DNA from 4 places in the Streptomyces sp. NPDC016851 genome. Region 4 is predicted to be linked to each of the others. Evidence: riboswitches for the same ligand, from Rfam matches in the RefSeq annotation. Region 4 holds a riboswitch; each other region holds the start of a gene.
What was found. A riboswitch is a leader RNA that binds a small molecule or an ion and turns the genes downstream of it on or off. The one in region 4 is predicted to bind cyclic di-AMP.

Region 1 (2,192 bases), on a different contig from region 4:
GGCGGCGAGCATCACGAGCAGCGGACGGAACCGCTTGCCACCGGCCCGGACCAGGTGCTGGGCGGCCTCCGTGATGAAGGGCACCTCACTCTTGGTGGCCTCGAGCAAGCCTTCCTCGACAGCCGCCATCCCGGCCTGGACATCGGCTTCCAGAGCCTGGTCCCGCACGCTCAGCCCGAACGGCCCGACGTCGGTCACGAGGGGTCTCCTGTCTGCTGGTGTCTGCCGGTGTGTCTGCTGGTGATTACGCGGTTTGTCGATAGGTCGCTGCCATCACTCGAGTCAGCGTATCCGGTCACGTTTCGATCACCGCCAGCGCCCAGGGTTACAGGCCGGGTGGTATCCGATCACGACCGCAATGTTTTCGATCAGCTCATAAGAACAGACATTTATCGACTTACCAGCCGATAGCGAGCTATGCACGATTTGCGGCATTGGATAAGCGAATTCCCCTAAGTGCAAATCGCCCCACGGACTCGTGATCAGTGAGTTGAATCACGTTATCCCCTGGGACATCCCACTCCGGCACCGGCCCGTACCTCCTTCCGCCGCACGCAAGTTGAGCCTTGGCTCCAGCAAAGGATCAAGTGCCCCATACGCCCCTGACCAAGGTCAACCGCTCGATATGTGACTCCGGTGCTTGTTCCCGACATGTGCTCTCGCATACGTTCCGGGCCTGTCCGGCGGACGCCGAATCCTGCCACCGCCCGGACACCCCACACGAACCCACTCACTCACGCAGGGCAGGAGCGGGGGACCCAGGTAAGTCGCCGGTCCGCGCAGCGGAACGGCTCGGGGTGAAGCCGCGTACAGCGCACAGCGCCGTACGCGGCCGGGCACCTCCCGGCCCGAACCCGACAGCTCACCTCGCAGGCGCCGGAGAGGAACATCCCCATGCCCCGAGGCAAGCACCGTCGCCCCAGAACCAGTCAGTTCACCCGTCGCGTCATGGCCGCCGGCACCGGCGGAGCGGCCCTCGCCCTGCCGCTGATCGGCGCGACGCAGGCCAACGCCGCCCAGCCGGCCCAGAGCGCACCCACCGTGTCGCAGTCCGTGCCGCAGGCGGCCCAGCCCGCCAAGTCCCTCACGTACACCGTCACCAAGGGCGACTCGCTCGCCCGCATCGCGGACAAGTACGACGTGTCGGGCGGCTGGAAGCAGCTCTACAAGGACAACCGCGCCGCCGTCGGCGACAACCCGCAGCTGATCCACCCGGGTCTGAAGCTCACGGTGAAGACGGCCAAGGCGGACGCCGGGAAGAAGACGGCGACCAAGTCCTCCGCCCCCGCCAAGCCGGCCGCGAAGCCCGCCGGTGGCGTCGCCAAGGCCACCCAGGCCTCCGTGAAGACCTACGCGAACAACCTGGACGGCTGGATCCGCGAGGCGCTGGACATCATGGCGCAGAAGGGGATCCCGGGTTCGTACGACGGCATCCACCGCAACATCATGCGCGAGTCGTCCGGCAACCCCCAGGCGATCAACAACTGGGACTCGAACGCCGCCAAGGGCACCCCGTCCAAGGGTCTGCTCCAGACCATCGACCCGACCTTCCAGGCCTACCACGTGGACGGCACGTCGTGGGACCCGTACGACCCGGTCGCCAACATCACGGCGGCCTGCAACTACGCGGCGGCCCGCTACGGCTCGATCGACAACGTCAACGGCCCGTACTGATCCGTCCCGCCCAGCAGTCGTTCGAGGACGACGGCGATGCCGTCGTCCTCGTTCGACAGGGTGACCTCGTCGGCCACGGCCTTGAGCTCGGGATGGGCGTTGGCCATGGCGACGCCGTGGGCGGCCCAGTCGAACATCGGGATGTCGTTGGGCATGTCACCGAAGGCGAGGGTGTCCGACGGCCGCAGCCCCAGGTGCTCGGCGGCCAGCGCCAGGCCGGTGGCCTTGGTGATGCCGCACGGCTGGAGCTCGACCGTGCCGGGCCCCGACATCGTCACCGTCGCCAGTGAACCGACCACCGAGCGGGCCGTCGCCGCCAACTCGTCGTCCGACAGGTGGGGATGGCGCAGCAGCACCTTGCTGATGGGCTCGCCCCACAGGTCGTCGCGCCGGTCGACCCGCACCGCCGGCAGGGTCGGGTGCGGCATCAGGTAGCCCGGCTCGATGAGCGTGAGGCCGTCGACCCCGTCCTGGTCGACCGCGGCGTACACCTGCCCCACCTCGGCCTCGATCTTGCC
Region 2 (2,192 bases), on a different contig from region 4:
GATCAGCTCGTTCTTCAGGTTGCTGATCTTGGCGCTGAAGGACTTCGGCGGGAAGCGCTTGGGGTCGAGGTCCAGGTCGCGGCAGACCAGGGCCATCAGGCGCTTGGAGTCGGCGGCGTCGTAGATCGAGAACGACGACGTGAAGCCGAGTTTCTTGCTCTCGCGGCGCAGGATGCGCACGCACGCGCTGTGGAAGGTCATCACCCACATCGCGTTCGCCCGCGGTCCGACGAGCTGCTCGACGCGCTCCTTCATCTCGCCGGCGGCCTTGTTGGTGAAGGTGATCGCGAGGATCTGGCCCGGGTGCACGCCCCGCTCGGCGAGCAGGTGGGCGATGCGGTGCGTGAGCACACGGGTCTTGCCGGAGCCGGCGCCGGCCACGATGAGCAGCGGGGAGCCGGAGTGGACGACGGCGGCGCGCTGGTTGTCGTTCAGCCCCTCGAGGAGGGCGGCGGTGTCCACCGGCGGGCGCGGCGCGCCGTCGCGGTAGTAGGCGTCCCGGTCCGGGGGCACGTCGAACTTCCCGCCGAACAGATCGTCCGGAACCGGCTCCGGTACGTGATCGTCCTCGGGTGGCGGCGGGGGCTCGTCCGCGGGGCCCCGCTGGGCCTGGAGGTCCGCCAGGAAGCTGTCGTCAAAGAGGCTGCTCATCGCTCTCCGAGTCTAGGGCGCACCACTGACAGCCCGCCGCCGCCCTGAGAACATCGCCGAAAGGATCCCCTCGTCACCGTGCATCCCCGCACGATCACAGCCCGCTACGCCGTCACAATTATGACGAACTCATGACCAAACCTCCGCCGCCGATGACTCTCGGCGACGCCCTCGGCTAAGGTCACGAAAATGTATCGGGCATATCGCCCATCAACCTTCACAAGGGCCACACGAGTTGGCTACCGTGCGGGCAGGCCGCACGACCCCCACCGGCGAACCTCGCCGGGCCGCGCGGCCTCCGCCGAGTCCGGTGTGCCGCAGCGGCAGCCGGAGCCGGGGACCCAACCGAGAACTCTGGGGTGAATCGGCCGGACTCCCTTCGCGGAGACGGCCGTAGGGCAACCCTTCCGATGTACCCGCCCGAACCCGACAGCTAACCCGGTAGGCGGAGCACGGAAGGAGTCGCCTCCCTTGGCGTCGCACCGCAAGTCGCGTCCCGCTGGTACGCGCGTCGCAGGCATACGGACCCCCGCCCTGGCAACGGCGGCCCTCACGTCCGTCGCCCTGCTGTCCCAGTCGGCCAACGCCGCCCCCGAGGCCGACGACAAGCCGAGTCTCGAGGAAGTCGAGAAGAAGGTCGACGACCTGTACCGCCAGGCCGAGTCGGCGACCGAAAAGTACAACTCGGCCAAGGAGAAGACCACCAAGCAGCGCAAGCGCGTCGACACCCTCCTCGACGACGTCGCCAAGCGCGCCCAGAAGCTCAACGAGGCACGGGAGGAACTCGGTTCCTTCGCCGCCGCCCAGTACCGCACCGGCGCCTCCGCCCCGGACACGGCGACGTTCCTGCTCGCGGACACCCCGCAGGACTACTTCGACCAGACCCAGCTGATGGACCGGATGACCGGCCGTCAGAAGGTCGCGGTCGACGACTACGTCACCCAGCAGTCCGAGACGATGAAGAAGCGCCAGGAGGCCACCGAGAGCCTCGAGACGCTCACCGAGACCCAGGGCGACCTGAAGACGGCCAAGGCCACCGTCCAGCGGAAGCTCGCCGACGCGCGCGATCTGCTGTCGAAGCTGACCGCCGAGGAGAAGGCACGGCTCGCGGCGATCGAGCGGGAGAAGCAGCAGGAGGCCGCCCGCAAGGCCGCCGAGCTGGCCCGGCAGCAGGCCGCGCAGCAGCAGGCGCAGGAGCAGGCCGCCCAGCAGCAGGACAGCGGCTCCTCGTCCACGGACTCGTCCACGGGCTCCGGCTCGTCCACCTCGACGGCCCCGGCCGACTCCTCGTACGCCACCAAGGCCGAGAAGGCGCTCGCCTTCGCCCGCGCCCAGATCGGCAAGCCGTACGTCTGGGGCGCCGTCGGGCCCGGCTCCTACGACTGCTCCGGGCTCACCCAGGCCGCCTGGAAGGCCGCGGGCGTCACCCTGCCGCGCACGACCTACGACCAGGTCAACGCCGGCACCACGGTCCCGCTGGCCGACGCCCGGCCCGGTGACCTGGTCTTCTTCTACGACGACGTCACCCACGTCGGCATCTA
Region 3 (2,192 bases), on a different contig from region 4:
CGCGGCCGACGGCACGACCTGGGACCGGGTCGCGGACTGCGAGACCGGCGGCGCCTGGAGCCAGAACAGCGGCAACGGATACTTCGGCGGCCTCCAGTTGTCCCAGGAGGACTGGGAGAACCACGGCGGCCTCGACTACGCCCCGAGTGCCGACCTGGCCAGCCGCTCCCAGCAGATAGCCGTGGCCGAGAGAATCCTCGCCGACCAGGGGGTCGGCGCCTGGCGCACCTGCGGTCTGCTCTCCGGCCTCGAACAGGACAAGGGCTCGGACACGTCCGACTCGTCCGCTCCGACGGACTCACCCGGACTGCTCGACTCCTCCGAGTCGGACGAAACCACCAACTCCGACAAGTCGCCTGATTCTGCCGATCCCTCGACGGAGCAGTCACAGGAGCAGTCGCAGGAGCAGTCCCCGGACCAGTCGCAGGACCAGTCACGGGATCAGTCGCAGGACCAGGAGCCCGGCAGCTCCCCGTCGCCCACTCCGGAGCGTGACGAGCCCGCCAAGTCGCCACAGGACGACCGCTCTTCAGCCCCGTCCGACACCACTTCCGGCCGCCACCGCGGCCCCAGCGCCGACGAGGACGCCAAGGCCGAGGACGGCCGTTCCTCCGGCTCCGCCGGACGGCACGCCTCGCGCGACGGCGAGGCCGCCCGGGAGGCGACGGACGGCTCCTACACCGTCCGCCCCGGCGACAGCCTCTGGTCCATCGCGAACTCTCTTGATGTCAGCGGCGGATGGCGCGCGCTCTACGTCGGGAACGAGACGGCCGTCGGCACCGACCCGAACCTCATCCGCCCCGGTCAGAAGCTCACGGTAGGGGTCGAAGCGGACGAGCGGTAGCCGGTGGGGCAGTACGGAAACGGGGGTGGAAGTCACCCCGAAACCGTGCGAGTTCACGTCACCGTTCGCGGCTAATGTCCCTTATCGGTGCGGTGAGAGATAGATCTCAGAAGCCCTGATCGTCTTTGAAATTCCGCGGATCGCATGTCTACGGTCATGACCGCTCGTCACCACGAGCCCCGGCTGCCGCAACGCCGAATCCTGCCAGCGGCCGCACGGGAACAGTCGTCGCGTCAAGCGCCGTAGGCAGGAGCGGGGGACCCAAGGTAAGTGCCCTACCGGCCGGTTGTGCCGGAAGGGCTTGGGGTGAAGCCGCGTCCCGGGAGGGACGCGGCCGGGCAACTCAACCGGCCCGAACCCGACAGCTCACCTCGTAGGCGTCGGTGAGGGGATCTCTCCATGCTGTTTTCCGGCAAGGGCACGCACCGCCGTCCGTCCAAGGCCTCTCGGGTCATCGCCATCGCCGGTGTCACCGGTGCCGCCGTCGCCGCCCCGCTGATGGCGGCCGGCAACGCCTCCGCCGCCACCGCCTCCGAGTGGGACGCCGTCGCCCAGTGCGAGTCCGGCGGCAACTGGTCCATCAACACCGGCAACGGCTACTACGGCGGTCTGCAGTTCTCCGCCTCCACCTGGTCCGGCTACGGCGGCACGAAGTACGCCTCCACCGCCGACCAGGCCACCAAGTCCCAGCAGATCGAGATCGCCGAGAAGGTCCTCGCGAGCCAGGGCAAGGGTGCCTGGCCGGTCTGCGGCAAGGGCCTGTCGAGCGCCGGCTACAGCGGCGGCTCCGAGCAGAGCAGCGGCTCCACCGAGACCCGCCAGACCGAGCAGCAGCCGGCCTCCCGCTCCGACGAGCGCCCGGCCCAGACCCAGAAGACCCAGAAGACCGTCACCACCCCGACCGGCAAGAAGGTCAAGAAGGGCGACGGCGAGTACAAGGTCGTCAAGGGCGACACCCTCAGCTCCATCGCGACCGAGGAGAAGGTCGAGGGCGGCTGGGAGAAGCTGTTCGAGCTGAACAAGGACATCATCACGGACGCCAACCTGATCTACCCGGGCCAGCAGCTGCACCTGAAGTAAGCAGCGGCCCACCCCCGTCCCCACGGGCTCCCCGCCCCGGTGCGTCATCCCCCGTGCGCACCGGGGCGGGGTTTTTTCTGCCGGTCTTTTCTGCCGGTCTTTGCGAACCGGCTTTGTTCCGTTCGGAAACAATTTACTCTCGGTTCTGTCCATGGGGTGGGCGACCCGGTGGCCGATCGCCCGGAGCCGGTTAGGCTCATGTCGCGAGCCACCGCGGCCCGCGCCTCGCCGGGTCCCCGCGGCCCGCGTACCCGCGTCACATGAAGAA
Region 4 (2,192 bases):
CTTCGAGCCGCTGCCTGAACCATACGGTCGCCCCGCTCGGCACGTCGATCTCCAGAACGCCACGGGACGCGGTGACGGTGCCACCGTTCTGGAGTTCGGTAGCCCACTGGGCGAGACCGTGACAGAAGTCGTCCCGGGCGATGAGGCGGCGGTGCCGGGGCGCGGCGTGGGCGGTGCCCGTCGGGACGAGGGCCGCCGCGGCGGCTCCGGCGGCCAGGGTTGCGAACGCTCTGCGAGTGGTCGGCACGGGACAGGTCTCCTTGGGGATCCGCCTGGAAGGCTCCAGAAAGCGCTTGCGCTCCGGACGGGATCACTGTGTCCCAACTGCCGCCCGCTGTCGATCCCTTGGGACGGTCGGAAGGTGCGCGCACACCGAAGGCCGGACCCGGGGATCGGGGTCCGGCCTTCGGTCGCGTGTCAGGCAGGTGGTGACGCGGTCGGTCAGCCGACGGAGACGCCGTGCGAGCGCAGGAAGGCGACCGGGTCCACGTCCGAGCCGTAGTCCGGCGTGGTGCGGATCTCGAAGTGCAGGTGCGGTCCGGTCACGTTGCCGGTGGCGCCGGACAGGCCGATCTGCTGCCCGGCGCTCACGGTCTGGCCGGCCGAGACGGAGAGCGAGGACAGGTGGGCGTACTGCGCGTAGCTGCCGTCGTTCAGCCTGATGACGACCTGGTTGCCGTACGCGCCGCCCCACCCGGCGGAGACGACCGTGCCCGCGCCGACGGCCTTGAGCGAGGTGCCCGTCGGGACGACGAAGTCGACACCCGTGTGGTAGCCGCTGGACCACATGCTGCCGGACATCCGGTACGGGGTGCCGACGGTGGCACCGTCCACCGGGGCGCTGTAGCCGCTGGAGGTCGCGGCGGCGGGCTTGGCGGCGGCCGGCTTCGAGGGCGACTCGGCGGCGGACGACTTCGAGGCCGAGGACTTCGAGGGCTTGGAGGCCGAGGCCTTCGACGGGGCCGGGGACTCGCTCGCCGCCGCCTTCTTGCCGACCGCCAGCTTCAGCCCCGGGTGGATCAGCGACGGGTCGTCACCGATGGCGTCACGGTTGTCCGAGTAGAGCTTCTTCCAGCCGCCGTCGACGTTCTGCTCGTCGGCGATCTTCGCGAGGTAGTCACCGGCCCGCACGGTGTACGAGCGGGCGCCCGTGGCCTTTTCGGTGGCCTTCTTCTCGGCGGCCGGCGCGGACTGGACGGCCTTTTCCGGAGCCGACTGCGGGGTGGCGGCGTGGGCGCCGGTGGCCCCCATGAGCGGAAGGGCGAGAGCGGCCCCACCGGTTCCGGCGACGGCGATGGAGCGGGTGAAACGCTGGGACTTCGGGCGGCGATGCTTACCCTTCGCGGGCATGGCGAATTCCTCTCCGTCGCCTGCGAGGTGAGCTGTCGGGTTCGGACTGGAGATGCCCGGCCGCGCCGAGGCGCGGCTTAACCCCAAGCCGTTCCGGGAACCGGAACAGGCGTCTTACCTGTGGGTCCCCCGCTCCTGCCGTACGTCGGGTCAGTGTGTGCGGGCTCCGGGCGGCGGCAGGATTAGGCGTCCGTCCGGATTGGTGGGGAACGTAAGCGACCAGGACGCAAAGGGACAAGCTCGCGGTTGCCTGTGACGGCCTTTTTCTTGACGCGCCGACATTTTTTCCGTCACGGAGCGTGGATTACCGATCTCCAGCCTCCCGCAATCTCCCTGAATAACGCCGGAATTACGTGCACATGGCAACAACACATCGTCACGAATATGACGATGCTCACGCACCCCGGCCTCATCTCCTTTACAGCCGGGGCACGTTATACCTAAACAGTCGAAGCGCTCCCTATTCGGACAGAAGGGCTACTTGCGCTTAAGCCGGACCACGGTGGCGTCCAGATCGCCGCGCAGACCGACCCGCAGCCCGTGATGGAGCAGCACGGCTCCCCGGTGAACTTCGCCCGTTTCGCGGCATTCGTACGACGCCGCCGGGTCGAGACCCCGCAACCGGAGCGCCGGAACGGGCTCGCCGTAGCGCTGCGCCTGGAGCCAGGCGAGGACGACGGTCTCCTCGCCGAGGACGTACTGAACGGCGCTCAGGCCGCCCTCCGGCGGGCGCAGCCGGTACAGGTCGCCGCGCTGCACCACGGGCCGGATCTCCTTGTAGAGCTCCACCCAGTCCCGCGCCTCGGCGAGCTCCTCCTCCGTCCACCGGGTGAGGTCACCGC

Region 1: linked by a shared signal. The riboswitch ahead of ACZ3I3_RS06865 (transglycosylase SLT domain-containing protein) and the one ahead of ACZ3I3_RS18455 (M23 family metallopeptidase) in region 4 are both predicted to bind cyclic di-AMP.
Region 2: linked by a shared signal. The riboswitch ahead of ACZ3I3_RS05795 (C40 family peptidase) and the one ahead of ACZ3I3_RS18455 (M23 family metallopeptidase) in region 4 are both predicted to bind cyclic di-AMP.
Region 3: linked by a shared signal. The riboswitch ahead of ACZ3I3_RS09545 (transglycosylase family protein) and the one ahead of ACZ3I3_RS18455 (M23 family metallopeptidase) in region 4 are both predicted to bind cyclic di-AMP.

The regions. Positions count from the first base shown of each region.
Region 1 is NZ_JBVHEP010000003.1:320,819-323,010, forward strand. Features, by position in the region: gene ACZ3I3_RS06860 (polyprenyl synthetase family protein) at 1-198, opposite strand, end outside; cyclic di-AMP (ydaO/yuaA leader) riboswitch at 718-891, shown strand; gene ACZ3I3_RS06865 (transglycosylase SLT domain-containing protein) at 895-1,674, shown strand; gene ACZ3I3_RS06870 (HAD family hydrolase) at 1,638-2,192, opposite strand, start outside.
Region 2 is NZ_JBVHEP010000003.1:114,666-116,857, forward strand. Features, by position in the region: gene pcrA (DNA helicase PcrA) at 1-651, opposite strand, end outside; cyclic di-AMP (ydaO/yuaA leader) riboswitch at 941-1,114, shown strand; gene ACZ3I3_RS05795 (C40 family peptidase) at 1,123-2,192, shown strand, end outside.
Region 3 is NZ_JBVHEP010000004.1:387,683-389,874, forward strand. Features, by position in the region: gene ACZ3I3_RS09540 (transglycosylase family protein) at 1-844, shown strand, start outside; cyclic di-AMP (ydaO/yuaA leader) riboswitch at 1,073-1,239, shown strand; gene ACZ3I3_RS09545 (transglycosylase family protein) at 1,244-1,924, shown strand.
Region 4 is NZ_JBVHEP010000010.1:218,206-220,397, reverse strand. Features, by position in the region: gene ACZ3I3_RS18460 (DUF6250 domain-containing protein) at 1-247, opposite strand, end outside; gene ACZ3I3_RS18455 (M23 family metallopeptidase) at 442-1,350, opposite strand; cyclic di-AMP (ydaO/yuaA leader) riboswitch at 1,355-1,516, opposite strand; gene ACZ3I3_RS18450 (alpha-galactosidase) at 1,828-2,192, opposite strand, start outside.